DNA from 4 places in the Paenibacillus sp. GCM10027628 genome. Region 2 is predicted to be linked to each of the others. Evidence: predicted binding sites of a transcription regulator. Region 2 holds the regulator's gene; each other region holds the start of a gene.
What was found. The regulator Rex, encoded in region 2, represses fermentation and respiration genes when NADH is low (regulators of the CRP and FNR family bind a similar motif). The targets are predictions, from matches to a motif close to TTGTGAAATATTTCACAA.
Positions count from the first base shown of each region.

Region 1: a site for Rex is predicted at 5,575-5,592, ahead of ACFQZT_RS03735 (helical membrane plugin domain-containing protein). Genes of this name have one in related genera too.
Region 3: a site for Rex is predicted at 3,543-3,560, ahead of nirB (nitrite reductase large subunit NirB). Genes of this name have one in related genera too.
Region 4: a site for Rex is predicted at 2,714-2,731, ahead of ACFQZT_RS14100 (cytochrome ubiquinol oxidase subunit I). Genes of this name have one in related genera too.

Region 1 is NZ_JBHTHA010000002.1:568,468-576,653, forward strand. It holds gene ACFQZT_RS03710 (choice-of-anchor J domain-containing protein) at 1-329, shown strand, start outside; gene ACFQZT_RS03715 (MDR family MFS transporter) at 393-1,607, opposite strand; gene ACFQZT_RS03720 (SgrR family transcriptional regulator) at 1,750-3,603, shown strand; gene ACFQZT_RS03725 (AraC family transcriptional regulator) at 3,623-4,435, shown strand; gene ACFQZT_RS03730 (phytanoyl-CoA dioxygenase family protein) at 4,464-5,288, opposite strand; gene ACFQZT_RS03735 (helical membrane plugin domain-containing protein) at 5,672-6,103, shown strand; gene ACFQZT_RS03740 (NAD(P)/FAD-dependent oxidoreductase) at 6,125-7,306, shown strand; gene ACFQZT_RS03745 (Glu/Leu/Phe/Val family dehydrogenase) at 7,380-8,186, opposite strand, start outside.
Region 2 is NZ_JBHTHA010000011.1:66,053-74,238, reverse strand. It holds gene dinG (ATP-dependent DNA helicase DinG) at 1-2,614, shown strand, start outside; gene ACFQZT_RS11845 (redox-sensing transcriptional repressor Rex) at 2,611-3,231, shown strand; gene ACFQZT_RS11840 (inorganic phosphate transporter) at 3,746-4,747, opposite strand; gene ACFQZT_RS11835 (DUF47 domain-containing protein) at 4,850-5,476, opposite strand; gene ACFQZT_RS11830 (amidohydrolase) at 5,723-7,018, shown strand; gene ACFQZT_RS11825 (cell wall elongation regulator TseB-like domain-containing protein) at 7,042-7,530, shown strand; gene ACFQZT_RS11820 (hypothetical protein) at 7,661-8,186, shown strand, end outside.
Region 3 is NZ_JBHTHA010000048.1:37,974-46,159, forward strand. It holds gene ACFQZT_RS29350 (hypothetical protein) at 1-630, opposite strand, end outside; gene nirD (nitrite reductase small subunit NirD) at 707-1,057, opposite strand; gene nirB (nitrite reductase large subunit NirB) at 1,070-3,508, opposite strand; gene hpf (ribosome hibernation-promoting factor, HPF/YfiA family) at 3,611-4,153, opposite strand; gene ACFQZT_RS29370 (hemerythrin domain-containing protein) at 4,166-4,708, opposite strand; gene ACFQZT_RS29375 (EAL domain-containing protein) at 4,734-6,854, opposite strand; gene ACFQZT_RS29380 (STAS domain-containing protein) at 6,907-7,212, opposite strand; gene pflA (pyruvate formate-lyase-activating protein) at 7,414-8,166, opposite strand.
Region 4 is NZ_JBHTHA010000014.1:26,674-34,859, forward strand. It holds gene cydS (cytochrome bd oxidase small subunit CydS family protein) at 1-71, opposite strand, end outside; gene ACFQZT_RS14095 (cytochrome d ubiquinol oxidase subunit II) at 79-1,104, opposite strand; gene ACFQZT_RS14100 (cytochrome ubiquinol oxidase subunit I) at 1,101-2,450, opposite strand; gene mctP (monocarboxylate uptake permease MctP) at 3,195-4,709, opposite strand; gene ACFQZT_RS14110 (DUF3311 domain-containing protein) at 4,728-4,937, opposite strand; gene fdhF (formate dehydrogenase subunit alpha) at 5,510-8,186, shown strand, end outside.

The sequences.
Region 1 (8,186 bases), on a different contig from region 2:
ATGGAACTACGATTGATCCAATGACTTCTACTTCAAGTTTCATGAGCCTGGAGCAAGCAACACGCGAATATATCAACTATCAGGTTCAATTTATCGGTTACAAAAAGGGGCAAGCAAAGGGCAATGACAACCATTTGAATGTCATTCGCTTCCCTGACCTGCTCAATATGTCGGCCCAGGATCAGCTTGATCTGCGCGAGATGCTTCACAGTTCGCAATATGATCAAATCCTGATGATGACCACCTATGCCGCTCCTGAAGGCAAGAACGGCAGTGTCACTTACGACTACAAGGTAGAGATGAAGTCAAACAAAACAAAAGTAAAATAAGCGGCTGACCAAATAAGACCTGTCCCATTCAAAAGGGCAGGTCTTATTTATTATTAATTGAACTCATGCGGCTACGCCGCTGGTTTCCTCTCCCCCACGCTTGCGCTCCAACAATAGCTGGCCACTGTGAAAAAACGGAAAAGCAATGAAAGCTAGCAGCATCAGGATACCGAAGATGGCGGGACCTTGCCCGAACCCTAACGTTTTCAGCAAGATCCCCCCCAGCCAAGCACAAATACTTTGCCCGATAAAAGCGAATCCGCTGGCACCGTAATAAGCGCCTCTCAGATGTTCGGGGGCTATCTCCCCGATCAGCACGTCGCCGATCACGAAACATAAGATTTCGCCAATCGTGAACACCACCATCGATAGGGTCAGCATCAGCATATTGTGAAAGATACCGAATCCGAACAAGCCCAACCCGAACAAAAGACATCCTGCTTTAAGCGCGGTCAGCGAAGAGAAACGCTTCATCACCTTCGCCAGCGGGTACTGGAACACAAGTACGGAAAGCGTATTGATGATGAACAGAAACGAATACGCCTCGACCCGATCGTGGCCAATAAATTGCGATAACGTTGTATCCAAATGGGAGTAGGCGCCCGCCACGAAGATATTGCCTAACAGGAAGTAGAGAAATATTTTATCTGTAAACACGATTTGCATCATTTGCTTTATCGAGACCGGGGCCGACTTTTCCTGAAACTTCTGTTTAAAGATCAGCATGAGACTCACAAGGGCGATTGCATAAACGAGGTAAATTCCGGCGCTCACCATAAAAGGCAGGAGTGACGAAGAACCTCCGATACCAAGCTTTAATCCCACCAACGGGCCGATGGCTCCGCCGATGTTAATGGCAAAATATCTCGCATTAAATGCATCGGTGCGTCGCTCAGCAGGCGTGACATCGGCGAGCAGCGCTCTTGCGGTCGGTTCGAAGACGCTGCGGCAAAGGCCGTTGCATGCGCTCAATAGGAAAAACATCCAAGTAGCATCCGCAAAAGCAAACCCCACAAAGACAAGGCTCCATATCGCCATTGACGAGATCATAACCGGATATCGTCCCAGACGATCCGATAGCGCCCCACCGATAAAACTGCACAAAGTCCCGACGAATAAACTGACCGCAAGTATGGCTCCGATCGTAGCAGGATCGATGCCTTTGACATTGCCTAAATATATGCCCAAGAAAGGCAGTGTCATAAAAAAGCCTGTGCGGGATAAGAAGGTTCCGATGATGACCCCCCAGGCAACCGGATGAAAAGCTGGTATCTTCATTTGTTTATCCTCTACTTTCTGTTTGGCTATCCTCTTTGGAGACGTATTGTTATCTTTAGTATAGCTATCCAAAAGGGGATGAAAAGTGTATGATTTGAATAAATCACTTCACCTTTTACAAAAGAAGCGAGGTTGATCGGACATGCAAACGGTTCTTCAATATTTGGAGCTGCGCTTATTTTTTCACTATGTGACGCTGCATACCCCTTTCCCTGTAACCATAGAGAAGCTAACTGGAATCTGGCATTGTACCCCTCGTTATACCAAATTAATCGTCCGCAAGCTGACTGAATTAGGCTGGGTTGATTGGAAAGCGGGCATAGGCCGCGGCAACACCTCCATGTTGACGTTCCTGACGGAATCCGAAGATATCCTGCTCCAGGAAGTCAAGAGCCGAATGGAGCAAGGCCATGTCAAAGAAGCGATGGAGCTGATGAACCGCTTTGGGAATGAAGCCGCCAAAGACCAATTCATGGATTGGCTGTCGGAGGGAATGGGGTTCACTAAGCAGACCATTTCGAATACGATGCAGGATACGCTGCGTCTGCCCGTCTACCGGACCATCACCACCTTGGATCCCGGGCTCGTTTATTACGCTTTTGACGCCCACATGATTGGGCAGCTGTTTAATACGCTGGTCGAATACGACGCTGAGAGCCGGACCGTCCTTCCGTGCATCGCGCATTCGTGGGAGAGCAGTCATGACGCCCGGGAATGGACGTTTCATTTGAAAAAAGGCGTGATGTTCCACCACGGGCGGGAGCTGATGGCCCATGATGTCGTTTTTTCAATCCAACGCCTGCGTTCAAGTCCGGATCTCTATGAAACCAGTTGGATGTTCCAAGACATTGAGCAGTTGGAAATCCTTGATCAAAGAACGGTTAAAGTTCGCTTAAAAGAGCCGAATTACTTATTCCTGCGGTTTCTGTGTGCAAGTGCCTCCAGCATTGTGCCTGAAGATATCGTCCGGAAAGCCGACATTGATTTTGCCAAAGCCCCAATCGGAACAGGACCGTTTCGATTGGTTCGCCTGGACGATGGCATTTGCGTTCTCGAAGCATTCCCTCAGCACTTTCGTGGCAGGCCTCACTTGGATCGTGTCGAGGTGCTCATCTTCCCGGAAAAGGAAAGCGGACGCTTGAAGGAACCTGACTGGACGTCAGTCATGTCTTCAAACGGAGACACTTCCCAATCGCAGCGAGAATCCATCGCCGCACATAATGATGAATGGTGTGATGTGGAGACATTGTCTTCCTGCTGCAGTCTGCTTGTGTTTAACAGGCGGAAGCCGGGGCCGCAAAATCACCCTCTATTCCGCCAAGCGCTTCATCATATCCTGGACCGGAATCAAATGATTGCCGACCTGGGGGATGATTTAATTTATCCGGCTGTCGGATTTCGCCCGTATCTTCTATTGGCTGGTGAACCTACGATGTCGATGGAGACAAACCCAACGCTTGAACAGGATGAAATTATGGCCTTGTTGCAGGCGAGCGGCTATAACGGTGAAACGTTCCGTTTGGCGACAAACGCCTATCATGAAGCGGACGCTGCCTGGATTAAAGAACGCTGCAGTTCGTTTGGCATCCGCATTGAAACCTTTGTGAAGAATGAAGATGTTTACGGGAAAGATCATCCCTCATCGCTGGACCATGACGGCAGGTTATTTGGGGTTGTGCCCCGCAACAACGAAGTCCGCGAGTTGGAAATGTATGCGCAGAACAATTATTTCTTACCCTCATTTGATACGCAGATGGCAAAAAACGTTGCGGAGATCATGAAAGCCATTTTTCGGGAACCTGATGAAAAGGAACGTCAGAAGAAGCTGGCGATGCTAGAGGATTTGTTGAGACAAACGCTTGCAGTCCTTTTCCTTGTCCATAAAAAGAGCAACACCGCATTCCATAAATCGGTTCGCGGCGTGAGCATCAACGCATATGGCTGGCTTGATTTCTATAAAATATGGTTTCACCCGCAAGTCAACAAGTCGTCTTAGGTAAGGTAGGTGGTAGCGAATGTCATACATGAACATCCCTTATAACCTGGGGGAAAAGTCCGCTGTACCCCTTTGCAAATTTATATCCATTTGGAAAGTGCAAGCAAACCATGCTTATCAAGTGAGCAAAGGAGAAGGATTCGCGGCCCCCGGCTTGTTCATCACCTATGAAGGAAAAGGGATCTTAACCCAATCGGCAGAGCGACATGAATTGCGCCAAGGGACATTTTTTATTGTCCAGGAATCGATCCCATGCGCTTATCGTTGTCAAGATGATGATTGGAAATTTTATTTTCTGGACTTTAGCAGCTTAGACATGGCCCGCTTTCTCAGACTTCCCGTAGGAGAGGTCGTTTCCACGGAAAAAGTGCCTGAAACCGTTCAACTATGTGAGCGATTAATTGACAACCTGATCCTACAATCGGCCGGATACGCATATTCCGCTAACATCTTCCTGCAGGAGGTACTGCTCCTTTTGGCCCGGGAACAATCGGCTCCCGGTACCACCGGTCATGCCGATTTGGATAAAGTGCTTTACTATATGCACAAAAACATTGACAAACCGCTTCAAGTTAATGACCTCGTTCAAAAAAGCGGCTTGTCCCGGACTGCTTTCTTTTCGCGATTTCGTACTATGACCGGACTTTCTCCGAGCGTTTATATGTTAAAGCTGAAGCTAGAGTCGGCCAAAGCATCCCTCGAAACGACAAACATGTCGGTGAAAGAAATCGCATCCGCGCTGCATTTTTATGACGAATTTCATTTCTCAAAGCTGTTTAAAAAACATTGCGGCCTGTCGCCAAGCGCGTATCGCCGTCAGCAAGATAGCTGACTAAATGATCTTTGCAGCAACGTCCACGTTATTTAAAGTGTCCCCGCGGTCTCTTGCCGCTCCATCTTTCATCTACCGTCTCATTAGCCGATTGGTATCTAGCATCTACGCTGAGCCGGTACTGATTCGTCGTATTCTCAAGTGAACAATGAAGTAAATACATGCCGAATATGAGTACGTCTCCAGCTTCAAACGTCGTCGTCGCCCAGGTCCCGCCGAACTTTTCGGTAATGACAAGCGGATCATCCGTATAGTGGCCGATACCGTCCCGATCCGAATCCTTCGTGCCGTAAGACGCTTTCAAATCTTCAAAACGATGGGAGCCCAGGCATATCGCCAATCCGCCCATTTCATACGAAACATCTCCCAGCGGAGACCATACCGTATAGACGTTATGCGTTCCTCTCCCCATATAAACGATGTCGTAGTGAGCCCCTGTGAAATCTCCTTTGCCTACCGCGCGAAGCCATTTGTAATGATAGGTAATCGAAGGTTCGCCCAGGAACTCATCAAAAAAACGCATCATATGTGCTCCGTTTAAAACATTGAGCAAAGCCGGTAAGTCTTCATTCGTTCCCCCCATAAAAATGCTTTTGCTGCCGTCAGCCATAACTCCCTCTTCCAGCAGCGTGTCTCGGTCCAACTTCCCCATCCGGTCCATTTTTCCCAAAATGCTTGTGCGGGCGCCAAGCACCTGATCACGATCATGGAAGCCGCGGATCAGCAGGAATCCGTCTTCCTCCATCCGCTCGCGAAGCGCCTTTACGTCATGCAAAATATCATTCGAGCTTCTTAGCTCCGTAAGATGCGGGCCACCCATTTCCAATTCGCGACTGCCTACCTTTACCATCATTTGCACCTGCACTCCTCATCTTATTCGTATCGAAGCCATCAAGCACTCGGCTTGGTGCTTATAATCAAAGTGTAGGTGATACGAACGAGCGAAGCCATGGATCGTTGTATGTTCTTCATGTATAATCGTACGGAGCTGCCATTTTCAAAAAGTCACGAATTTGAAATAATTTCTTTTTTAAAACTGCTGTCAAAAGGTGTAGAATAAAGAAATACGGTAGAATCCAATTGTGTCATGTTACAGACGTTTTCTTACATACTAAGCGTTTGCCGCACTGCAAGCACTTATGTGAAAAATGTTACAATCTTTGGGAATAACGTCTTTCGTTCGTCACACAATCGCGACAGCACCTATTTTTCACATCGCAAAGGAGGATTTTTCAGATGACACAGACACCTGCTGTTCAAGAAGTAGCGGCAACACTTGCTGCGGAACCAAAATCGTTAGACGTACTCGATCAATTACTGAAGCCTGAGGTGCAACAATCTCTGATGGTACTGGTCGATAACCTGCCTAAGTTGGCGGAAATGGTGACCTTGTTAACCAAAGCTTACGATTTCGCGCAAAGCGTGGCCACTGACAAAGTTCTGATCAACGATTTTGCACAAGGTATTGGCGAATTCGTCAAACCGGTGCAAGAAAAAGCAAAAGACATCGCCGCGGCAGCCATCGAAGCCGGCGAACGCTCGCAGGCAGAAGCAGGAACAACCATCGGTCTATTCGGTCTGCTGAAAATGCTAAAAGATCCTGAAGTGCAAAAAACATTTCGTTTTGCTCAAGCATTCTTGAATGTACTCGCTGAACGCAAAAATTAATACGGACAAGGGATGATAACGATGTCAAAACAAATACTTATTCTTGGCGGCGGATACGGCGGTCTCTTGGCTGCGCTCACTGCCCGTAAACATTTGACGGCTGCGGAAGCTAACATAACGATCATCAACCGTTTTCCAACTCATCAAATTATTACCGAGCTGCACCGATTGGCTGGCGGTACCATTAAAGAGAAAGCTGTTGCGCTGCCGCTTCAAAAATTGCTCGGCGACAAAGATGTGAACATCGTTGTTGATACCATTAAAGAAATTAAGCCGAATGAGAAACAAGTCGTTCTGAACAGCGGCGCGGTTCATACCTACGATGCACTGGTCGTTGCCCTGGGCAGCGAAACCAACTACTTCGGTATACCTGGGCTGGAAGAGAACAGCTTCGTTCTGAAATCTGCATCTGACGCCAACCGCATTCGCGAACATGTTGAAGCTCGTCTGGACGCATATAAAGCTTCCGGCAACAAAGCGGACGCTACAATCGTCGTTGGCGGCGGCGGTTTGACAGGGGTTGAGCTTGTTGGCGAATTCGCAGATAAGCTTCCTGAAGTTTGCCGCAGCAAAGGCATTGATTTCGGCGATATTTCGATCTACTGCGTAGAAGCCGGCCCAGCCGTTCTTCCGGTATTCCCTAAAGTACTTATTGAGCGCGCGGTAACGAGCCTTGAGAAACGCGGCGTAACTTTCCTTACAGGCGTTGCGATTACAGAAGCTACGAAAAACTCCGTATCGCTGAAAAACGGACAAACGATCGAATCGAACACGATCATCTGGACGGGCGGCGTCAAGGGCAATCCTGTCGTCGGAAGCTGCGGAATCGCAGAAGATCGCGGCCGCGCTACGGTTACATCAACACTGCAATCCACATCTCACGCCGATATTTTCCTGGCAGGCGACTGCGCGGTTGTATTCCCTGAAGGCAGTGAGCGTCCATACCCTCCAACTGCTCAATTGGCTTGGCAAATGGGCGAGACGGTTGGTTACAACCTGTCCGTTCAACTCAAAGGCGGCGTGATGGACACATTCACTCCTGTTTTCTCCGGAACGCTCGGCAGCCTTGGCCGTAAGGACGGTATCGGCACGATCGGCGGCAATAATACGCAGCTCAAAGGCTTACCGGCTTCGCTTATGAAAGAAGCGAGCAATATTCGTTATCTCTCCCATATTCATGGCCTATTTGCTCTTGCCTACTAATAAGAGCATAGGATTCAAATAAAAAGGATGTCCCTAGCCATACGGCTTGCGGGACATCCTTTTTCATTTTCTTCTAAACCCATCCCCGATATCGGGAGGCTTCTGCAAATTTCCGCAGACCTACTATGTAAGCCGCCAGCCTCATATTCACATTTTTCCGTTTAGCCAATTCATAAACTTTATGAAAGGAAGAAGTCATCAAAGTGTTCAACCTGCTGTCTACTTCCTCTTCCGACCAATAGTACCCTTGATTATTCTGCACCCATTCAAAATAGGAAACAACGACCCCGCCTGCATTAGCGAGTACATCCGGTACGATCAGCACGCCTCGCTCCGTCAAGATGTCCGTCGCCCTAGCCGTTGTCGGACCATTGGCTGCTTCCACGACGACCTTCGCTTGTATGCGTCCTGCATTGTGCTCCGTAATCTGGTTCTCAATCGCGGCCGGAATCAAAATATCGCACTCCTGAATGAGCAATTCCTCATTGGAGATCCGGTTCGGGAATAAGTTCGTAACGGCGCCGAAGGAGTCTCGCTTATCCAACAGCGTGCCGATATCCAGTCCGTCCGGATTATACAACGCCCCGTGCGCATCGGAGATCCCGACAACCCGCGCGCCTGCGTCGTGCATGAACTTCGCCAGATAGCTGCCGGCATTGCCGAAGCCTTGAATGATCACTCTAGCGCCAGTAAGCGAGATACCGAGCAGCTCGGTAGCTTCTCTTGCCGCTATAGCTACGCCTTTAGCGGTTGAAGATTCTCTGCCGATCGAACCGCCAAGCACTAACGGCTTCCCTGTAATAAAACCCGGTGAATCGAATTCCCGGATATGGCTGTACTCGTCCAGCATCCAAGCCATAATTTGTGCGTTCGTAAATAC
Region 2 (8,186 bases):
ACATCATGTTCCGTTCGATCTGTCTTTCCTGCAACGTGGTTTGACCAAGACCGGTTACCCGCCATTTTCAGGCCGTGTACTGGATACAATGGATATGCTTCGCATTTTGTTTCCATCCATTTCCAGTCTGCAATTGAGTATGGTGGCCGGTTTATTTGGTTTGGACCATGAGCGCCCTCATCAAGCGGACAGCGATGCGGAAGTTACGGCATTGATTTGGATTATTTGTATGGAAAGGCTGCTGGGATTACCGCTTCTGACGGTGCAGCGCTTAAACCATATTTTTGAAAGCGGCGCTAGCGATTTAGGTTGGTTTATCGATGAAATTCGTTTATTTAAAGAGTCGGAGACGAGTGTGGACGTCGATGTTCATCGATATTTCCGGCAATTTACGCTGAATGTAAACGATTGGGGCGAAGAAGAGGATCTGCGTAAAGGTGAGGATGTCGGACAACTGCTAGGCGCTTCCTTTACCGAGTTTCACCAAGGGTTGAAAGACGCGCTCCGGCAAAAATTCGAGGTGTTCGAGGAACGGGAATCTCAAGAGCAAATGATCCGAGAGGTGGAGCAATCCTTGCGGATGGATCAGCATCTTATGATTGAAGCGGGTACAGGCACCGGCAAATCGCTTGGCTATTTAATTCCCTCCTTGTACTACGGGATCAAGCACGATAAGAAAGTAATTGTCTCCACGCATACGATCAATCTTCAAGAGCAGCTCCGCGAGCGAGACATTCCTTTGTTGAAAGAGATTTTCCCAGTGGACTTTAAAGCAGCCGTTCTTAAAGGAAGAAGCCATTATCTTTGTTTGCGCAAGTTCGAGAACAAGTTGACAACGCGAGATTACGAGCACGGCAAGGAAGACCCGATAACTGCGGCGCAGATGGTCGTTTGGTTAAGTGAGACGGAGTATGGCGACGAAGAAGAGCTGCATTTTGGCAATAAAGGGGCCCAATTTTGGTATTCGGTAGCAAGCGATACGGATTCGTGCTTGAATCGGATGTGTCCTTGGTTCAAGAAGTGCTTCTATCACCGGGCCCGGAACGACGCAAATACAGCTGACGTGGTTATTACGAACCACTCGCTGCTATTCACGGACATGAAGGCGGAAAATCGGCTTTTGCCTGCATACAAGCATCTGGTCATCGATGAGGCCCACCACTTCGAGGAAGTGGCTAGCAAGCATCTTGGCATCGAACTGCATGCAGCTGCTTTTTATAACACGATGCAATGGCTTTACAAAGATAATCGCAGCGGCCAACTGCCGATGCTTCGTTTCCGGTTGCAAAAAAATGACGATCATCCGGAACGCGTCGCGGCATGGAGCGAGTCGATTGATGCTCAGCTCCCGAAGCTCATCAAGATCAAAGAGGACTGGGATAGGCTCAGCGAATCGCTATACGAACTACTCTCTTCCAAAAGCGATCCTTCCCAATCGGAGAGTTCGCAATATGTGCTTCGCATGAAACCTGAGACGCTGCCGGCAAACTGGAACGAGCTTCTTATGATGGAGGATAACATCTATCTGAATGCGAATGAGGTGCTGCGATCCTTAGACAAGATACTAAGTGAGATTAAGGATATGCAGGATGTGTTCGAAGTCCAAGGCTTGGTTACTGATCTTAATGGAACGGTTAAGGAGCTTTACAACCACCGCGACGCGCTTCACTTTTTCATGAAGATGGCAGATGAAGGTTATGTCTATTGGATGGAAGCCGGCACATACTCGAAGGCGAGGTCGTTGCAGCTTATATGTGTGCCTACGGACGTAAGCTCACTCTTACAGCAGCATTTTTTTGAAACGAAAGACAGTATCATCCTAACTTCGGCCACTTTATCGGTAAATAAATCTTTTCAATACTCTGCCGACCAGCTCGGTCTGCATATTCCTCAAGATGAAGAGAGAGGGAAGTTGAAAACCGTTCAGCTGCCTTCACCTTTTAATTATCGGGAACAGGCGCTTGTCGTTATTCCCCGGGATTTTCCAACGATCAAAGGTGCATCAGGCGACCCGGTTTTCATTAACGCACTTATTCAATCTCTTAGCGATGTAGCCATGGTTACGAAAGGCCGTATGCTGATCTTGTGTACATCCAATCGTATGTTAAAGCAGATTTATGCCGGCATGAAAGACATTTTGAAGCCTCATGGCATCACAGTCCTAGGGCAGGGCGTAGATAGCGGTAACCGCAGCAAGTTGACGAGAATGTTCCAAGATAACAACATGTGCGTGCTCCTGGGCACCAGTTCGTTCTGGGAAGGCGTTGACATTCCAGGTGACGCTCTTAGCTGCCTGGCGATTATCCGTTTGCCTTTTCAACCGCCTAATCATCCGTTAGTGGAAGCCAAGTGCGAGAATATCAAGAAGCGCAATGAGAATCCTTTTATGAAATTCTCGGTCCCTCAGGCCGTTATCCGCTTTAAACAAGGCTTTGGCAGGCTGGTTCGCAGAGCGTCCGATAAAGGGATTGTCATCATCTACGATACCCGAGTTATAGATACGTACTATGGCAAGCATTTCCTCTATTCGCTGCCGGGACCGAAGATTGAACATATGACCACCGAGCAAATGTTACCGAGGATTGAGCAATGGATGGGGGAGGTGCAGCAGTGAAGACGCAAAAAATATCAGAAGCGGTCGTGCGCAGATTGCCCATTTACTTACGTTTTCTCAATGAACTTGCGATGAAAAATATTATGACCGTATCGTCGCAAGATCTGGGTCAAAAGCTGGATTTGAATCCTGCGCAAATTCGTAAAGACTTAGCTTATTTCGGGGAATTCGGAAAGAAAGGCATCGGTTATGATGTGGCTTACCTAATTGAAAAAATTCGCCAGATTCTGAAGCTGGACCGTCATATTCAGGTCGCGCTCGTCGGCGCTGGCAATTTGGGTCGCGCATTGTGCAATTATAATACGTATTTACGGAATGATATGAAAATTGTCGCGGTTTTTGACGCGATGCCTAGCAAGGCTGGGGAAACGATTAACAACCTGACCGTGCAGTCCATGCAGGAAATGAAGCAAACCTTAGCTAAGCTTGGGGTGCGGATCGGCATCATTACTGTACCCGCGATAGAAGCTCAAAATGTAGCGAATCAGTTCGTGGAATGCGGAATAGAAGCTATATTGAATTTTGCTCCTGTTATCATTAAGGTTCCGCCTGAAGTACGGGTGCATCATGCCGATTTTACTACCGAGCTGCAAAGTTTGGCGTATTATTTGGATTAAAAGCAGAAAAGAAGGCACTGATCCTGCGGATCGGTGCCTTCTTTGAGCATTATAGAAGTTGGAGGGGAGGGTATCTTCCACCTAGAAAGAACTATGGTCGCTAAATAGAGAACATTTTGACGCATTTGGTGGGTCAATGACCACCAATCAGGCTTCGAACGAATAAAAGTCCATAATTAGCGAAGATTGTTCGTTATTTATGGACCTTTGTTCTTTCGAGCCCCGAAATGGCTATTTCTCCGAAATTTAGCGTCAAACTTGTATACTAATAACGACCTTCGTTCTTTGTCAAGCGGGTGAACCGAAGGTTACCCCCTCATTTTTTTGAATGTGGCCGATGGTTGCATGATGTGCATTCGAATCTACGGAAGAGCGAGCCAAAAGGAGTATTTTTAATTGAGACTTTCTCACTCTCTCGAGGGGAACTTGTTTCCCAGCGTAAAATGATATAAAAAAGGTGCAACTCGAACATATTCGAGCCTGCACCTTTTAAGCATTTTCATGAGTCTTTCCATCAGAAAATCAATCTAAAGAGCACAAAGTAAATCGAGAATGCCAATGCGATACTAATCGGAATCGTTATCACCCAGGTAATCACCATGCGTCCTACAGTTGCCCATTGAACTTCATGGAAACGCATGACACTGCCTGTTCCTATGATGGCTGAAGAGATAACATGAGTAGTCGATAATGGTTTGCCAATGTGAGTTGAGAACTGAATGACCAAAGAAGAGGTCAGATCAGCCGCGAAACCGTTGATGGGTTCGATCTTAACAATTTTGCCGGAAATGGTTTTAATAATTCGCCATCCGCCAATTGAAGTTCCTAGGCCCATGGCCAGGGCTGCTGAAATCTTAACCCACATAGGTACGTTCAAATCCGTTTGGTATCCGGCCGCCACGAGTCCAAAAACGATAATACCCATAGCTTTTTGTGCATCGTTACCACCGTGAGAATAGGATAATAATCCTGCGGACAAGATCTGAAGCGTACGGAACATTCGATTTAGTTTGGATCTTGATGTATTGCCGGACCATAAAATGATGTATTTAATAAGCACCATGATGAGATAACCCAGAACAAATGCAATAATCGGCGACAAAATCAAGATAATGATAATTTGAGTAAAACCGGACCAGTTAACGGCATGAAACCCAGCTCCGGCAATAACAGCGCCTGCAAGCGATCCAAGCAGTGTATGAGAGGAGGAGGATGGAATTCCAAAGTACCAGGTTAACAAATTCCAAATGATGGCAGCAAGTAAAGCTGCAATAACGATTTCTACGCCATGATTGATTTTGGCAGGGTTTGCGACGCTGCCGCCAACGGTTTTGGCGACTTCCGACGATACGACTGCACCGACAAAGTTTAGTGTTGCAGCCATGATGACCGCTATTTTAGGACTTAAAGCTCTTGTTGATATGGATGTAGCAATTGCATTGGCCGTATCGTGAAATCCGTTGATGAAGTCAAACAGCAGCGCAAGTGCCACGATGACGATCAGATAGGTTAACATGATTTCCTCCTAAGAGTTTTCCTTAAGGAAAACTATCTTCGTAACGTTGGCAAAGTTTTCCTGATGGAAAACGGACTTCGTAAACATAAGCAATAGCCGTTCTTAGGAATAACGAAGAACTACGCTATCTAAAATGTTGGCTACATCTTCGCATGCGTCTGTTGTCTCTTCCAAACGTTCATAGATTTCTTTCAGTTTGAAATCTTCGTATGGATCTTTACGTGCGATGAATATTTGGCGAATACCTTCACGCATTAATCGGTCTCCATCATTTTCAAGGCTATTAATGGCAACCGTATGCTCAGGAATTTGCATATATTTCTTTTTGGCCAGCAGTTTAAAAGCATCCAGCATATGTTGACAGGAGTCAACGATAACTGCCGAGAATTCTTTCATAAAAGAATCTGTGTGTGAAACATTCAGATAATCGAAACGGGCAATCGTAGCTTCAATCCCATCGGTTACATCGTCCACTTTGGAAGCTAGCTCCATAATATCTTCGCGATCTAACGGCGTAATGAATACTTTGTTCAAGCCTTTGAATATTTCGTGGGTTATAGAGTCTCCTTGATGTTCGAGATCATAAATGGCTTTGACATATTCGACAGGGGGTTTATCACCCATCATGGCCGTGCGGAACATTTGAGCGGTTTGCAGTGCGTTCTCCGCAGAACGGATAAGGAGCTGCAGAAAGTCGATATCGCCTTTTTTGGTGAATAAAGTTGTCATAAAACCCTCCTAGATTTTACTATATGTACAATTTTTCTCATCGAATCTATAAGTTAAACAGACCCATTTGTAGAAAAAACTCACGAGATTAAAAATATCATAATATTCCTACTGAAAGCAACGAGAAATCTGTGTCATTTTACAATTCGTCAACATATTCTACTTTCTTGATTTTACAGGCTTGAAGTTGTAAAGTTGAAAAAGCGATGTTTGTCTTTAGAATGAGCATAGAGAGGAATTTTTACTATGAAAAAAACATTAATTACGAACGGCACTTTCATTTCCATCAATGAGACTAAATCTACGGTTAAGGGTTGCATGGTCATCGAAGGCGACCGTATTACATACATAGGCGAGCAAGCTCCCGAACCAAAAGAGTTTTATGATGAAGCCATCGATGGAACGAACAAGCTTTATATGCCGGGGCTTGTTAACACGCATGGCCATGCGGCAATGTCATTGCTAAGGGGATATGGCGACGATTTGGCTTTGCAAATTTGGCTGGAAGAAAAGATGTGGCCGATGGAAGCGAAGTTCAGTTCCCAAGATGTGAAATGGGGCACGCTGCTGTCCATTCTTGAAATGATTAAAGGCGGCACGACAACCATCGTTGATATGTATGATCACATGAATGAAGTGGCTATGGCGATCGAGCAATCCGGGATGCGCGGATGTTTAACAAGAGGCGTTATCGGTTTGTGTCCTCGGGAAGTTCAGGATGCAAAGCTGAAAGAAGCAACGGAGTTTGCGACAAACTGGCATGGTAAAGCGGACGGACGAATTACAACGATGATGTCCCCGCATGCACCTTATACATGTCCGCCTGATTATATTGAACGTATTGTTCAAGTCGCTCATGATTTGAACCTGCCGATTCATACGCATATGTCGGAAACAAGCCGTGAAGTACAGGCCAACGTAGATCAGTACGGGCTTCGACCTGTGGCTCATTTGGAGAAAATCGGCGTTTTCTCAAGACCGACGCTAGTCGCGCATGGCGTCCACTTAACCGATGATGAAATCGATGTATTAAGACAATATGATGTACGTATCTCGCATAACCCGGGAAGCAATCTTAAACTTGCCAGCGGTGTGGCGCGAGTGCCGGAATTGCTCCGTGCTGGAGTTAAAGTTTCTCTCGGAACGGATGGCGCGGCATCTAACAACAATCTGGATATGTTCGAAGAGATGAGACTGGCCGCGCTCATTCATAAAGGCGTTTCCAGTGATCCTCTGGCTGTGCCTGCTGCCGAAGCTTTGTTAATGGGAACAAGAATGGGAGCTGAATCGATTTGGCTGGAGGACGTGGGGCAATTACTGCCTGGCATGAAAGCTGATTTCATCGCCCTGGATATCGATCAGCCGCATTTCCTGCCGAAGACGGATTTTATCTCTCATGTTGTATATTCCGCTTCTGCCAAAGATGTAGTCGACGTATGCGTTAACGGCAACTGGATTGTACGTAAAGGCGAATGCCTAACGTTAGATGAAGAAAAAATTAAACGTGAATTTGAGCAATCATTTGATAAATTACTTGGCTAATCGAAAGAAGGAGAGCGGCGCCAATGAATTGGAAAAGAACGGTGACGCTCGGCGCGTTCATCTTACTGACGCTTTGCGTAGTCCTCAGCCGCTTTTATTTATATGTTCAGAACGAGCATTGGGATGAGAATAGTAAAGCTGTGGAAACCGCATATGAAAAGACGATCTTAACTAAGGCTACGAAAGTGGAGTCGTTTTATGGCGACGAGGCATTTAAAGTCGTTTATGGCGAAGATAAAATCGGTCAACCGGTTCTGGTGTGGGTTTCCGATAAGGATGTTCACACAGAGATGGTTTCGGAAGGGTTCACCGAAGCGCAAGTGCGCGAGACCATGCTTAAAAAGGGAGCTGACTTGCAAATCATGCGTATTTTGCCAGGCAAGCTTGGTGATGAATATGTCTGGGAGGTCTTCTATAAGAAGCAGGACGACTCGGGTACGCGTTATTTTTATGATTATTATAAATTCAAAGATGGAACCTATATGGATACATATCGACTCAGCCTGCACTAGGCTGAGTTTTTGTTTGATTTGGGGTTTCCACTCATTTCATAGAGCTATTGTATATATCGCGTGATATACTTCTCGTATAGCAAGAACGACGATTTAACAAAATAGATCATAGAAAGGGGGACGTTGTCTGATGAAGCTACGTCTCTTACCTGTCGTCTTAAGTGTGATTATTTCTTCCGCAGTTTTATTCGGTGGTTGGTTTGCCTATACAAGTTTTGCGATGGAGAATCCATTATCCGATATAATCAATAAATCGCCTGGCGTTGTCAGTTCTACGATGAAGTTGGACAGCAGCCAAGTCAACATTGGACTAAGTCTCAAGTCTGATGCGAGTTTGCGTGATATTATGAACAATATCCAAACTAAAGGAGCTTCCATTATCGGGAACCGAACTTTACATGTTGATGTGACAGGCCAATCGTCTCCGAAACTGGATGCATGGTGGTCAAAAGCCTTATTTGAAGTCGCTCAAGCGATGGAAACGAAGCATTATGCGGATATTCCAACGACCTTGCAGAAATATGCGGCAAATGTCCCGAATATGAAAGTAGATAGTGAAATGGATAACACCTATGTGTATATTCGATTGACAGATGGTGAATCCACCAAATTCGTAATGCTCCCGCGAACACCTTCGCAGATAGGAGTGTGGCCGA
Region 3 (8,186 bases), on a different contig from region 2:
TGTGAGACTTACAAATAACAACATATAAAGCGGGAGAAAATCATAAATAAACGTTTGTTCCGCACGCGCCTGCATGTTTTTCAGCCTGCGATATAAGGCCATGCATACGCCGCCAATGACCATGAAAGCCGTTATATTCAAAGCGTTATAAAATAGAAATCCAAGAAGTCCATCGGCTTTTATTCGCATCAAGTCGATCCCAAAACCTACGACTGTGTAAGTTCCATTCTCGCCCATCGTAAAATACATCCAACCGAACACGAGAGGAAAGGTTACAAAAGCGGAAAGAATGCACCCCCAACCTAGAAGAACGTGCTGTGTCCAGCGATACCACCCACGGTTCCAGATAAATCGATAAGTGGCTAAATGCTCCACGGTTGTCTTTGGCGTACTTTTACGAAATAAACGTTTGATGCCCTTCTTCAATATGATTTTTGTTGGGGGCCGTTCTCCCCACGCAATAAAGCGATAAAAGAAACCGCAAATGAAAACGACCGTACCGACCATATATCCATACAAAGCCAAGTCAATGTGAGTGAAAAACCTCGAACCGATCCACATGAGAATAATTAAACCGCAAACAACGAAAAAGACGCATTTGGCGAATTTTGACGCGAACGCTCGATCCATGATTTCATTGCTCCCCTACTCGTGATCTCCTATATGAATTAAAACATGAATGGCCGGCTAAGCACTGTGAGAATTATCACTGCGGATGGGACGCGTGAATTATCAGAACTTTATTTCCTTCAAGCGACACCGGAAAAGTTTTCACCTGCCCCGTATCCGGCAATTGAACTTCTCCCGTACGAAGATTAACCTTGCAATCATGCAGCGGACAATAGACGTACTCCCCACTAACGATACCTTCCGTGAGCGGACCTCCTTTCTTATGACCCGTTTTATTCTCAAGCGCGTATAACGTATCTTCTGAGATCCGGAACACAGCAATCTCTGTTTCACCGATATGAACGGTTTTACCGAGATGTAGAGGAAAATCCTCAAGATTACCAACCAAATGATGCACCGCAGAATCCTTTACTTTGGAAGCTCCCATTTCTATCCCTCCTTATTTCACCTGAATCTCTTCATATAACTGATGCTTGAGCTCCTCGTGCTCAACGACTTCCTTCCAAGGATCTTGTAGTCCTGACAGCGCTAGTTCGATACGCTCAACAAGTTGTTTGCGACGATCCTTATTCATGACGATTTCTTGGACAATCGTGTGCAAGCCAAGCCGTTCAATCCAATCCGACGTACGCTCCCCATATTTGCCGGTTTCCCGATAAAATTGAATGAAAGCACAAGCAAGTTCGATAAGCTCTTCATCGGTCTTAACCTTACACAACAAATCGGCTGCCCTTAATTTCACCCCGCCGTTGCCACCGGCATAAATCTCCCAACCGCCATCATTTCCGACGATGCCAAAATCTTTAATTTCTGCCTCGGCACAATTGCGGGGGCAACCGTTGACAGCCATCTTGAACTTGGCCGGCATCCACAGCCGTTCAAATTTCTTCTCAAGCAGAATACCCATGCTGATGGAATCCTGTGTGCCAAATCGGCAGAACGTAGAACCTACGCACGTTTTGACGGTTCGAATCGCTTTGGCATATGCATAGCCTGAAGGCATGTCGAGCTCTTCCCAAATGCGAGGGAGATCCTCTTTCTTCACGCCCAATAGGTCAAGCCGTTGGCCACCGGTCACTTTAACCATTTTTACTTCATACTTGTCTGCCACATCTGCGATTTGACGCAGCTGTTCCGGGGTCGTGACACCCCCATACATTCTGGGTATAACGGAGTAGGTGCCGTCTTTTTGAATATTGGCATGCAGCCTTTCGTTCACGAATCTGGATTCGCGTTCATCCACGAATGCTTCGGGCCATACCATGCCGATATAATAATTGATGGCGGGCCGGCATTTTGAGCACCCTTCCGGATTGCTCCACGCAAGTACATTCATCACTTCTCGGACATGTGTTAATCCTTTATTTTTGATTGCAGCAATCACATCTTCACGGCTGTGTGTCGTGCACGCGCAAATCGATTCCTTGACGTTGTCGCTGCTTTCATAACGATCCCCAAGTGTCATGGCCAGAATGCTTTCTACCATCGGTCGACATCCGCCGCACGATCGGCTGGCGCCGGTACACGCTTTGATTTCATCTACCGTACTAAGCCCCTTGTCTGTAATCGCTTGTATAATCATGCCTTTGGTCACTCCGTTACAGCCGCATACAATTTCATCAGCCGGCATGGCAGAGATAAAAGCAAGCGGATCAGCGGTTACAGCAGCCGATGAGCCCAAAAGTCGCTCATGAATTTCCGGTGTCATTGGTGCATGCTCCTTTACCCACTTTAATAGTTGGGCAGATTCGCTAACATCGCCAAACAATACGCCTCCAACAATGCGCCCGGCTCGGAGAAGAACTTTTTTATATGTTTTCTTCCAGTTATCTTGCATACGAATAATGTCTAGAGCAGGCTGATCTTGAAACTCACCCGCTGAAAAAACGTCAATACCTGAAATTTTCAGTTTGGTCGATACGACCGAACCGTTATAGGGTTCCGTAGGAACATTGCACAAATGTTTAGCTAAGACTGCGCCTTGCTCAAATAACGGCGCTACCAGTCCATAGCAGATGCCGCGATGCTCATTACATTCACCGACAGCATACACATCTTTGATGCTTGTACGCATGTAATCGTCGACCACAATGCCACGTTCAGCTGCAATGCCGCAATTTCGCGCAAGAGCAACATTAGGTGCAATTCCAGCTGCCATGACGATGAATTCGGCTTCAAGCTGGGAACCATCATCAAATTTCAACCCTTTAACTTGCGCATCGCCAAGGATCTCCACCGTTTTTTTCTTCATCATAAAATGAAGCCCTTGCTGTTCCAGCTCGGCTTTAAGCATCGATGCTGCAGCTGAATCCAGCTGTCTCTCCATCAAATCCTCGAACAAATGAACGACGGTAACCTGCATGCCCAATTTCAAAAGTCCCTTCGCCGCCTCGAGTCCAAGCAAACCGCCGCCAATGACGGCTGCCTTTTTGAAATGTTGCGCAGCTTCCATCATCTTGCAGCAGTCATGAACATCCCGGAAGCCGATAATCCCTTCCTTTTCTATGCCTGGTAACGGAAGTATCACCGGATTCGATCCGGTTGCCAAGATGAGTTTATCGTAAGGCTTAATTTGTCCGTTACTCGTATAGAGATATTTGGCTGACGTATTGATTCCCGTTACCTCTATGCCTGTGTTCAGTTGAATGTTATTTTGTTTGTACCAATCAAAATCGTTCAGAACGATTTCGTCAAATGTCTTGCTTCCCTCCAGCAAGAAAGACAGTTGTATCCGATTATAGTTGGGATGAGCTTCCTTGCCGATGACCGTTATATCGAATAAATCAGGCGCTAGCTTGATGATTTGCTCAATGGTGTTCATACCTGCCATTCCGTTTCCTACAAGCACTAACTTTTGTCGGTTTGTTTCCTTAGCCATGGTCCTTCAGCCTCCTAGCGATCTTATTCAAACTTCGTGAAAAATATCACATACCAAAGTAAAAGGAGGCAAGGGATTTAACTTTACCCGCGCCTCCATATATTAAGCGGTCGTGATAAGTCCATACGAACCATCGTCTCGCCGATACACAAGTTCGGTTCTATTAGAGTCTCTATTAAAAAACAAATGAAAATTATGATCGAGCAAATTCATCTGAAGAATGGCTTCCTCGATATCCTCCGGTTTGTTCGGCACGATCTTCACCCGGGCAACTTCAAAAGGAGAAACGCGCACCCAATCCGTGGACACTGTTCGTTCTAGTGTTAAATCTTTTAATCCGCCTTGATGACGTATTTTATGAGTAATCTTCTCCTTCAGCTTCCTGTTCTTTCTTTCTAGTTTATCAGCCGCCAAATCAATCGAAGCATACATGTCATTTCGCTTTTCTTCTACGCGGAGAACAACACCTTTACACGTGATAGTAATCTCTACAACATGCAATTGCTTATGTCCTTGAACCGATAATGTAACATGCATCTCACCAGTATCTTCGAACCACGATTCAAGCCGCCCTAACTTGCGTTCTACATATTCTTGTAAAGCCGGGGTGATCTGTATGTTTTTCCCATGTACGATCAATTTCATTTCGTTCAGCTCCTATGAGAAGAAGTATTCTAAATCGGTTAGCACTTTTTCAGTCAAAGGGAACACGAGTTGCTCCTCCATGGCAAAGTGATCCTTTAAAATCAAACAAGCCTGTATGAGATGCGCTGATGCCTCTACGAGCTGTTTTTTTACGACTAACGGTGTTAAATCGATGACGGCGTCATGAAACGTTTGAATAAATAAAAGCGCCAATTGATGATCTTTTTCAAGCACCCAGAAAGAGGGCGTAATCGACGGAGCAACTTGTCGGTGAAAATACTCAAGAAGGAAAGGGAATAATTCCTGATCCTCCCACTCGGCGTGACGTTCCAACGCTTCAACAAACTCAGAGGCTTGCCGCCTTAGACTTTGCAGAACCTTGATACCTTTCGCCGGATCATTTAGATGACCTATTTCTTTGGCGCTCGTTTCAAGAACCTTTAATTGCTGTCTTAAGCGGTCATGCTCTTCCCTCAAACGATCCGTGGCAAAAACAAGTTCCGATGGGTTGGAAGAGGCGATTCCCAATGTGCAGCTCAATGAATGTAGTGCCATACACAATCCCTCCAAAAGTGCGTTGTTAGCTTCTATTTATAGTATAGATCCGCTTATCGATAATCGCTGTGCGATACATCACATCAACCGCCGATGCCGAAGAAATCCTTCTTCCCTCTGCCTTGAAATAGAACACGATCTCTTCGGGAGGAAGAGGTCGGCTTAACCAATATCCTTGAATGGAATCACAATGCAGCTTCTTAAGAAAGGTAAGCTGATTTTCCGTTTCCACGCCCTCGGCAATCACCCGGATCCCCAAACCGTGGGCCATATCAATAATAGCTTTAGCAATCGACGCGTTCCCAAGATCCGTTTCGATGTCTTGAACGAAATATTTATCCACTTTCAATATATCAATGGGATACCTCTTCAAATAACTTAAAGCGGAGTGGCCCTTGCCAAAATCGTCAATGGCTAACTCCACCCCTATCTCTTTTAATCCATGCAAAACTGCCAGTACCGATTCAATCCGGTGTATGCTGATTCTTTCTGTAATTTCAAAACACAGATAACTCGGGGACAGCCCGGTTTCCTGCAATATTCGCTTGACCGTTTCAATCAGATTCTTATTTTTGAACTGTCTCGGGGACAGATTGATGGCGCATTTTATCGGAGGATAGCCTGCTAACTGCCAAACTTTGTTCTGTTCGCAAACCTTACGCAATACCCATGCTCCAATTTCGTCAATTTGGCCGTTTTCCTCGGCGATCTGAATAAACTCGTTCGGCGACACCATGCCCAGTTCGGGATGCTGCCAGCGCAGCAAGGCTTCCACGCCGGTGATTTGACCCGTTCGTATGTCCATTTGCGGTTGGTAAACAATTGCTAATTGCTCTTTTTCCAATGCTTTTCGCAACCCGTTCTCCAGTTGCATTTTCCGTACAAAAGTTGCATTCATATCCGTCGTATACATCTGGTAATTATTTGACTGTTCCTTGGCCCGATACATGGCCGAATCGGCATGTTTAATTAAGGTATCGCCATCATCTCCGTTCAATGGATAAATGCTGATTCCGATGCTAGCCGTTATAAACAGTTCATGTTCTTCAACGAAGAAAGGAAGAGCGAGTTCTTCCAATATTTTTCGAGCTACAGGCAAAGCATCTTCGGTTTTCTGAATATCCGGTAAAATTACCGTGAATTCGTCACCGCCCAATCGCGACACGGTATCCTTAGTTCGAACGCAGCTTTTCAATCGTTTGCTTGCCTTCTGCAGCAATTGGTCTCCGACTGCATGTCCCAACGAGTCGTTAATCAGTTTAAAGTGGTCAAGATCAATAAACATCAAGGCGACCCATTTTTTTTGACGTTGCGCTTGCAGAATGGCATGATTCAGCCGGTCATGAAATAAGAACCGGTTCGGGAGCCCGGTCAATACATCGTAATGGGCCAAATACTTTAAATTCTCTTCCGTTAGCTTACGCTCTGTAATATCCGTGAAAATCCCGACATAATTGGATATGTTGTCATTCTCATTTCTCACGGCATTAATCGTTAGCCACTCCGGGTACACTTCGCCATTCTTCCGCTGATTCCAAATCTCGCCCTGCCAGCCGCCCGTTTCATGAATCGAAGCCCACATATGTATATAGAACTCGGCATCTTGTACGCCGGAATGCAGCATGCGCGGAGTTTGGCCCAGAGCCTCATCCTCCGTATAGCCGGTTGTTTCCGTGAACGCCGGGTTGACCGATAATATGGTTCCCTTCGTATCCGTAATCATGATCCCTTCGCTCGCCGTTTCAAACACCCTGGCATGCAGCTGCAATTTTTCCTCAGCCTTTTTTCTCTCCGTTATATCCAGAAATATCCCTACATAATTGGATATTTTCCCATGTTCATCCCTTACTGTACTGATCGTCAGCCATTCGAGATACAGCTCCCCGTTCTTCTTTCGATTCCAAATCTCCCCTTGCCAACTGCCGGTTTCATGAATCTTCGCCCACATATGAATATAAAACGCAGTTTCCTGAATGCCGGAATATAAAATACGGGGAGTTTGACCCACCGCCTCCTCCTCCGTATAGCCGGTTGTCGCGCTAAACGCTGGATTGACTGATAGAATGACGCCTCCGGAATCTGTAATCATGATGGATTCCATCACTTTGTAAAATACACGTGCATAAAGCTGCAGCTTATTTTTCATATCCGATAACCACCTTTAAGTCAGCAACTTGTTTCATTTGAGAGTATGACGATCAGGGTTGAATCTCAAAAACCTTCGTCAGGCGAGTCAGCTCGAACAGTTCTTTGACATCCCCCTGCAGCCCCTTAATAACTACCCCGCCTCCATGTATTAGAGCTCTCTTCTGAATCGCGACCAGAACGCCAAGTCCGGAACTATCCATATCGTCCACTTCGCGTAAGTTAAAAACAAATTGCTTATATCCTTTGTCGATATAGGGAAACAGCTTTTCTCTTACGATCGTTGCTTCGTCCACATAAATTTTACCCGTAGGCGTTACATGCACCTGTCCCTCGAACACCCGAACATCCAAAAACATCGTTTATCCCCCCGGTTATTCATACATGGGCTTATTTTTTTCACCGGCGTTACTTTCGTTTCCTCATTTGCTATCTTTGATGACCTTAGTTTCAGTATCTAACATCCAGTCTTCTTCCCGCTGTGACTTTCGTCACATAGAAACCAGTCCATTATCGAAAAAAAACCACCAAAGCAAGTTTTTGCCTTGATGGAACATCGTTTAATCACTTATGCCTGCATGTCCGGTTTGGCTAGCTTTGATACCCCGATCTATAATGCTTCGCGCCCGGATAACGTCCCGATCGGTTGGAGTGGGACAATTCTCAAGCGGATACGATACGCCCATTTGCTCCCATTTGTATACACCCATCCTGTGGTAAGGCAACAGCTCTATTTTCTTTACATTATCCAAAGAGCCTACGAACATGCCCAGGTCCAATAAATCCGAATAGTCATCCGTCCATTCCGGTACTAAAACATGACGGATCCACATGGGCTTATGAATCTCATTTAAATGATTAGCGAAGCGCTTGATCCGATCATTCGGCTGCGCCGTAAGCGCGATATGCTTATCCGGATTCATCTGTTTAAGATCCAGCAGCACCAGATCGGTAACGCTCAGCAGCTCATTCGCATGGTCTTGCTCACAGAAGCCATTGGTATCCAGTACCGTATGCAAGCCAAAACGCCGCTTGCATTCTGCAAACAAACGGGCCACGAAGGGAGCTTGCAAAGTCGGCTCTCCCCCCGTCACCGTAATCCCGCCTCCGGAACGGCGGTAATACTCCAAATAAGGCTCTATCTCTTCTAATATCTCCTCTACGTCCATCTGCCTTCCTGCATTCATTTCCCATGAATCCGGATTATGACAATATTGGCATTTCAGCGCACAACCTTGCATGAAAAGCACGAAGCGGATGCCCGGACCGTCAACGGTGCCGAAGGTGTCGAAGGAATGTATGCGTCCTTTCATGAGGTCTGCACCCCTTTCTG
Region 4 (8,186 bases), on a different contig from region 2:
AATAGGAAGAAGATAGAGGTCAGCACGACCAGCATCGGTGCGACCATAATCAAAAAGAATTCAAAATCCATTTGAACGTCATCCTTTCTTAGAAGAATTGCCTTGAACATACGAAGCATCGAATAAAAAAAGCTTCATGAGCAAAGCGAGAGAAGGTACGAGGAGCAGCAATCCTGCTATGAAAGCTATAATCAGGGACAGCGCCATCGTATCGCTAGTAAAATTGTGATAAAGCGTGATGTAAGGATACAAAATATAGGGAAGATGCGAAGCTCCGTAGCCAAAAAAGGCAAAGGCAAACTGCAGCATGACGAATATAAAAGACCAGCCGAAGCCGCGACGCTTCCAGACGAGAAAGACCGCGATTAGAAAACATAGAAACGAAGCAGCGAACATCCATGCAAGGTCGACCATTTTTTGAAAATGCTGCGGATTATGACCATTGATAGCAAAGAATACGAGCAGGCTGCATAAAATCGTCGGCATGCTCCAGCCAAGCGCGTAACCGCGGACGACTTCAAGAGCTTTGTGATCCCTTGCTTTAGCTGCGTAATAAGTCAGAAACATGGACGATATATAGAGGACGCTAACAAGCGCCAGCAGCACAACGGCCCAAGAGTAAGGGCTGCGGAATAGGTCGCCGTAAAGGAAGAGCACATTTCCGTTCTTTTCCATTACAAAACCGCCTTCAGAGATAGTTAGAACGGTCGAGAGCGACGCCGGAATAAGCAAGCCCGTAGCTCCGTATAGGAACATATAGAGCTTGTTGTCTTTAGAGCCGTAATTGCTAAAAGCATAATAGGAGCCACGCAGAGCGAGCAGAATAATGGCTACACTGCCCGGGATGAGCAATGCCGTGCCATAGTAATAAGCCGTGTCCGGGAAAAAGCCGATGATCCCCACAATGAAAAAGATAAGGAACACATTGGTCACTTCCCAAACCGGGGACAAGTAGCGTTCGATAATGTTGTGAACGAGATGCTTCCGCCCCGTGATGAAGGAGTAATAGCTGAAAAATCCAGCACCGAAATCAATGGAAGCTACGATCAGGTAGCCATATAAAAATAGCCAAAGTACAGAAATGCCAAGTAGTTCATAGTTCATCGCGGTCCCCCTCCTTCAATGCCGCTGGCGATGAGTTCATCTTGCACATCATTATTTTTGAAAAGCTTGCTTAGTACTTTGATGACGGTTAGCCCGAGCAGCAAGTATAGGAAGCAGAACAGGACAAGCATCGTGTCCACATGCGTGGATGTCGTTGCACCTTCGGCCGTTTTCATAAAGCCGCGAAGTATCCAGGGCTGCCTTCCGACTTCGGCATAGACCCAGCCGCATTCGATACCAAGCATGGCAAGCGGACCTGACCATGTGATCAATCGCAGCAGCCACCGCGGGTAACGGCCATTGCTGCTCCGAGCTCTGCGCTGCGCCCATATATAGATGAGGCCTAGTAGAGTGAGGAACATCCCGATCGAGACCATGAGATCGAAAATATAGTGCACATAAAGCGGCGGCCGTTCTTTTACTGGCGTTTCATTTAGGCCTTGAACTTCCGCTGTCGGTGTGCCGTGAGCCAGAATACTTAGGGCATAGGGGATTTTGAGACCGTACTTAATTTCGTTATCTTTGGTCAAATAACCGCCCAGTACAAGAGGTGCTTTGTCCGCAGTTTCAAAATGCCACTCGGCGGCAGCGAGCTTTTCCGGCTGATACTTCGCTAGGAACTTGCCGGAGAGATCGCCGACCAAAGCCGTGCAAAGCGAAAACACAAGCGCCGCGGTCATCGTGAGCTTCAACGCCTTGCGATGGTAGCGAGTGTCTTTCTTTTTCAATAAAGAGAAAGCGGCTATAGCGGCAAGAATAAAGGCGCTTGTCATATACGACGAAGCGAGCACATGGGCAACTTTCGTCGGCGTAGCCGGATTGAACATCGCGACCAGCGGCTGGATGTCAGTGATGGCTCCATATTGCAGCTTAAATCCTTGCGGAGTATTCATAAAAGCATTCACGGTCGTGATGAAGAACGCGGAAGCAGAGGAGCCGATGACGACCGGGATCAAAAGCATGAAGTGCAGGATCGGTTTTTTGAATCGGTCCCACGTATATAAGTAGATGCCAAGGAAGATGGCTTCAAAGAAGAAAGCGAAAGTCTCCAAGAACAGCGGCAGGGCAATCGCCTGTCCGGCGATCCGCATGAAGCTTGGCCAAAGCAAGCTCAGTTGAAGGCCGATCGCAGTTCCAGTGACGACTCCGACTGCGACGGTGATGACGAAGCCGCGAGCCCAGCGACGCGCCATGAGCGAATAGTACGGGTCGCCCCGTTTAATCGCCGTCCATTCGGCAAGCGCGATCATCATGGGAACGCCAACCCCGATCGTAGCGAAAATAATGTGAAACGCAAGCGTGAGCTCCGTGAGCATGCGGCTGTAAAGTACCGGATCGTAGTGCATAGTATCATCTCCTAAGAGTTTTCGTAAGAAAACTTGCATCGTAAGCATTGGCTATTTTTATGCAAATAAATGACGGCTCCAAGATAGAAGCATGACTGCGGCAACCACTGCGCATAAGATGATGAGGGCCTTTTCTTGTTTGCGGTATTTGTCCATGTATATTCACCTGCTCCATCGTTCTTTCTTGATACTTATATCATATACGAAAGTATGTGATTGTTTTCACATAATTGTGAGCGAGTGTTGACAAGTGATTGACGAATTTGTGAAATGATTCACACACAAAAATAAGGCTGATTTTTAAAAAAACTGATCGGGGAAAATAACATGATGTTTGCAAAAGTGAACTATTCTTATTCGTTGAACTAACTGGCAGTATAGTTGAACGGAATAAGTAAGGTAAAGTTATCGAAACAAGAACGAATCTGTATGAATTATCGAACAGAATTATACTTTTTTCTTAAAAAAGCACTAATCTGTATGAATTTTCACACAGAATTATGGAATTTGCTGTTTAAAAGGTATTTATGTATGATTTTTCGAACATATCCTTCGTTCAAACCATGATTGCGCTAACGGAGTACGATAGTTCCGTAATATTGTACTATCCAGGCTGCAGGTGATTCGCTCGGCAGCCTGTTCCGCAAATCGAAAACAGAAACGGAGCCTTGCAAGCTTGAAGGCTCCGTTTTCTTCATTTTATACGTGGCGGGAGTTTCCAATGGAGTGAGTGTTGCTTTGATCTTATGCTACGTCAAAATGATAATCTTGTGGTTGCGTTTCGTCTTTGCCATTTCCGATACCAATCGCACGGAAGATGAAAGTTAGGACGATGGCCACAATGAAATTCAATACTAGGGCGTACAGCCCAGAATATACCGTCGAAGCGCCGGATAGTCCGAATGGCAACTTGTACTGATTTCCATAGCTGGTTGAAACGGCCATGAATGTACCGTATACCATCCCAATCAGCCAGCCAATTACCATAGCCCAACGATTTAACCATCTTGTGTATAAGCCGACTACGACTGCAGGCAAGGTTTGAAGAATCCAGATCCCGCCCAGTAGCTGCAGGTTGATTGCTTCCTGTTTGTTCATTAAGAAAATGAACAGCAAAGCGCCGACTTTCACAACAAGCGAGAACCATTTTGCAACCTTGGATTCCTGCGTGTCAGTGGCGTTTTTGTTGATATACGCTTTATAAATATTGCGCGAAAACAGGTTGGCCGCCGCAATCGACATGATCGCAGCTGGGACAAGGGCACCTACACCAATTGCGGCGAACCCAAATCCTGCAAACCAGCTAGGAAACATTTTAAGGAACAATTCCGGAATAGCAGCGTTGCCATCCTTCGTTGTGATACCAGCGGCAATCGCCATAAACCCAAGCAATGCAATGATACCCAGCACGAGCGAGTAGGCCGGCAGCAGCGCAGAGTTGCGTTTAATCACATTTCGACTGCTCGAACTGAAGATCCCGATCAAGGAGTGCGGATACAGGAACAAGGCAAGTGCGGAGCCAAGAGCCAACGTCGCATAAGGCGCATAAGCCTTAGGACCGAGGATGACAGCTTCCTTATGCTTGACTGCTGCGGCATCAAAGATCGGACCAAATCCTCCAAGCTTGTACGGAATATAAATTACGGCTGCAATAACAGTGATATAGATCATCAAATCTTTGACAATGGCAATGGCGGCCGGAGCGCGAAGACCGCTATTAAATGTATAAATCGCCAGTACCAGGAAGGCTATGATAAGCGGTAAATCGTGCATAAAACCTGTCCCCGTAAATCCCATGGCATCGAGTACTGCCTGCATACCAACCAATTGAAGCGCTATGTACGGCATGGTAGCCAAAATACCGGTAACTGCAACAGCCAATGCAAGGGAACTGCTTCCAAAACGTCCTTTAACGAAATCCGCTGCCGTAATGTAGCTATGCTTTTTGGCAACTGACCACAGGCGCGGCATAACGACAAATATGAACGGATAAATGATAATGGTATACGGCACAGCGAAAAATCCGATCGCGCCTTTCCCATACATCGAAGCAGGTACGGCAATAAAAGTATAGGCCGTATAAAGATCTCCGCCTAGGAGAAACCAGGTGATCAGCGTTCCGAATCTTCTTCCTCCTAATCCCCACTCATCGAGAAGCTTAAGGTTTCCTTGACGCCATCTTGCCGAATAAAATCCGATTACCGTAACTAGTAGAAAGAACAATATGAAAACGATGAATGCCGTCCAATTAATATTCATAATGACTCCTTCTCTCTCTTATTTTCGCTTAGTAGCGAAATATACGACTGCCGTTAACACTGCACTGATAATAACCCACAACAATTGATACCAGTAAAAAAATGGCATTCCTGCCAGTTTTGGCTCGGCAGTAGAATAAGATGAAGGCCAAAGCATAGCTATAAAAGGAATGATCAGAAGGATGTACCACCATTGGCTGGCATTTTTATCATTTTGTTTATTCTGCATGATCAATGTCACTCTCCTTTCACATATTTTGTGAAAAAGTTCCTAGAAAAATTTTGCGACATGAAAGCGTTTTCGTCAATATATTTTGCATTACTTCTTTGGATTGTTCTACATGTGTAGGATGACAAGAACTTTATCTCATTCCCGAATGGCAAGGAGTAGTTGGGGGCAATTGTTATCTGGACTTGCTCGTTGAACGGGCAGATTAATGTAATGACATTGTAGCAGGGCACGTCAAATAACCTTCACTCACTCACAACAACAACAACTACAACACATCACAACAACGCAACGACTCACTCATATCATTATGAGGGATCTACTGTTTTGAAAAACGGAAAAATAACTGAAAGAATCAGCCCGAATGAAAATCAATTAAGTACTTTGTTTCAAATCCATAATGCAAAGGGCCAACATTTCCGTCATCAGATTCCTTATCATGATTTGAAAAACTGGAGAGAACAATATTTTCCTCAATTGAAAGTGAATTTTCAGGTCCATGCAAGTATTTAGCAGAGAATGCATTTTTTGTTTTGGGAAAGAATATCACACCAGAGGGAGGCTGTAAGGAAATGATAAATGAAGTAACAACGGAAAGCTTTACCATAAAAATTAATGATCGGGAATACCTTTGTTCCCCGAACCAGAGTATCTTGGAAGCAGCTGAAGCTAACGATTATTACATCCCTCATATTTGCTTCCATGGCAATTTGGGCTCGATCCAGTCCTGCGATACTTGTTTGGTGGAAGTGGACGGCGAATTGAAAAGAGCTTGTGCCACTGCGGCTATGCCCGGAATGAAAGTCGATAGTATTTCTCCGAAGGCCAAGGAAGCCCAATTGGAGGCTATGCAGCGGATTTTGAAAAATCATGAGCTATACTGTACGGTTTGCGACAATAATAACGGCAACTGTATGGTTCACAATACGGCAGAGTATTTGCAAGTCGAGCACCAGAAATATGAATTTACGCCAAAACCTTATCCACAGGATAACTCGCATCCGTTTTACCGTTACGAACCGGACCAATGCATTCTCTGCGGCCGATGTGTAGAAGCCTGTCAAGATCTTCAAGTGAATGAAACCTTAACAATTGACTGGAGTCTGGAAAGACCGAGAGTTCTATGGGATAACGGGGTACCGATCGATGAATCCTCCTGTGTATCCTGCGGACACTGTGTAACCGTATGTCCCTGCAATGCGCTGATGGAAAAAACGATGCTCGGAGAGGCCGGTTATTTGACCCGCATCCCGAATGATCTCTTGTTGCCAATGATTGATATGACCAAAGAAATCGAACCTGGTTACCAGGAAATTTTCGCCGTCTCGGAAGTTGAAGCGGCGATGAGGAAGTCCAGAATTAATCGGACTAAAACCGTTTGCACTTATTGCGGCGTCGGCTGCAGTTTTGAAGTATGGACGAAAGACCGTAAAATTTTGAAGATCGAACCCCAACTGGAAGCGCCGGTCAATGGAATTTCGACATGCGTCAAAGGTAAGTTCGGATGGGATTTCGTGAATAGTGAAGAACGTTTAACCCAACCGTTGATCCGAAAAGGCGACAAATTTGTCGAAGCGACATGGGAAGAAGCGCTTTCTTTGATTGCCGGAAGGCTGAAAGAGATCAAGGATATCCATGGTCCCGATTCGATCGGTTACATTGCTTCCTCGAAATGCAGTAACGAAGAAAACTACCTCTTCCAAAAGTTTGCCCGTGCCGTCATGGGAACCAACAATGTGGACAATTGCTCCCGTTATTGTCAATCTCCTGCAACGGCGGGGATTATGCGTACCGTTGGAATTGGCGCTGATTCAGGAACCATTCGTGATATTGCAAGCAGCGATTTGGTGCTTGTGATTGGGGCAAACCCGGCGGAATCCCACCCCGTTTTGGCTACGCGGGTCAAACGCGCCCATAAGCTTCATGGTCAAAAACTGGTGGTGATCGATCTAAGAAAGCATGAACTGGCGGAAAGAGCAGACGTTTTTCTTCGTCCCAAACCGGGCACCGATTTAATCTGGCTGAATGCAGTGGCCAAGTATATCATCGATCAGGGATGGGAGGACAAGGAGTTTCTAAGCAATCGGGTTAATGGCTACGAGCCGTTTGTTCAATCCCTCGAGAAATTTACACTGGAATATGCGGAAGAAATGACGGGTCTAAAGAAAGCGGAGCTCATTCATCTCTCCACTATGATTCATGAAGCCAAATCGGTTTGCGCTCTATGGGCGATGGGGGTTACCCAGCATCTCGGGGCGACGGACACAAGTACGGCAATATCCAATTTATTGTTGACCACCGGGAACTATGGGCGGCCCGGGGCAGGCGCCTATCCGTTAAGAGGCCATAACAATGTTCAGGGAGCTTGCGATTTCGGTACCATGCCCGCTTGGCTTCCAGGTTATGAAGCGATTCAAGATGAAAAGGCTCGAGCCCGCTATGAGCAAGCGTGGGGAGTCAAGCTTCCCGATAAACCGGGGCTGAATAACCACCAAATGATTGAAGCCGTTCATCAAGGCAAACTGAAAGCCATGTATTTATTCGGTGAAGATATGGCGATTGTCGATTCCAACTCGAATCACGTGGACTCCGCCTTCGACAAGCTTGAATTTTTCGTCGTACAAGATATCTTCTTTTCGAAAACCGCCCAGTTTGCCGATGTGATACTTCCTGCCGCTCCAAGTTTGGAAAAAGACGGGACATTTACCAACACGGAGAGGCGGATCCAGCGGTTTCATAAAGTTTTCGAACCTTTAGGCAATTCCAAGCCAGACTGGGAAATTTTTCAGGAAATTGCCAATCGTCTGGGGGCAAATTGGAGCTATGAACATCCTAGTGAGCTTATGGCAGAAGCAGCAAGCCTTGCACCCATTTTTGCCGGGGTCAGTTATGAACGGCTGGAAGGATGGAGCAGCTTGATTTGGCCCGTTGCGCCGAACGGAACGGATACACCTCTTTTATTTACAGAGCGGTTCGGATTTCCAGACGGAAAGGCCAAATTGTTCCCGGTGGATTGGACGCCGCCATTCGAAGCCGGCAAGGATTTCGACTTGCATTTGAACAACGGCCGGCTGCTCGAGCATTTCCATGAAGGAAACATGACCTACAAATCCAAAGGTATATCGCACAAGGTTCCAAGCGAGTGGCTGGAGGTATCGCCAGAGCTTGCGAAAGAACGCGGCATCGAAAGCGGCGCCTTAGTTCGTCTCACTTCACCTTATGGAACCGTGAAGGTACGGGTAGAGGTGA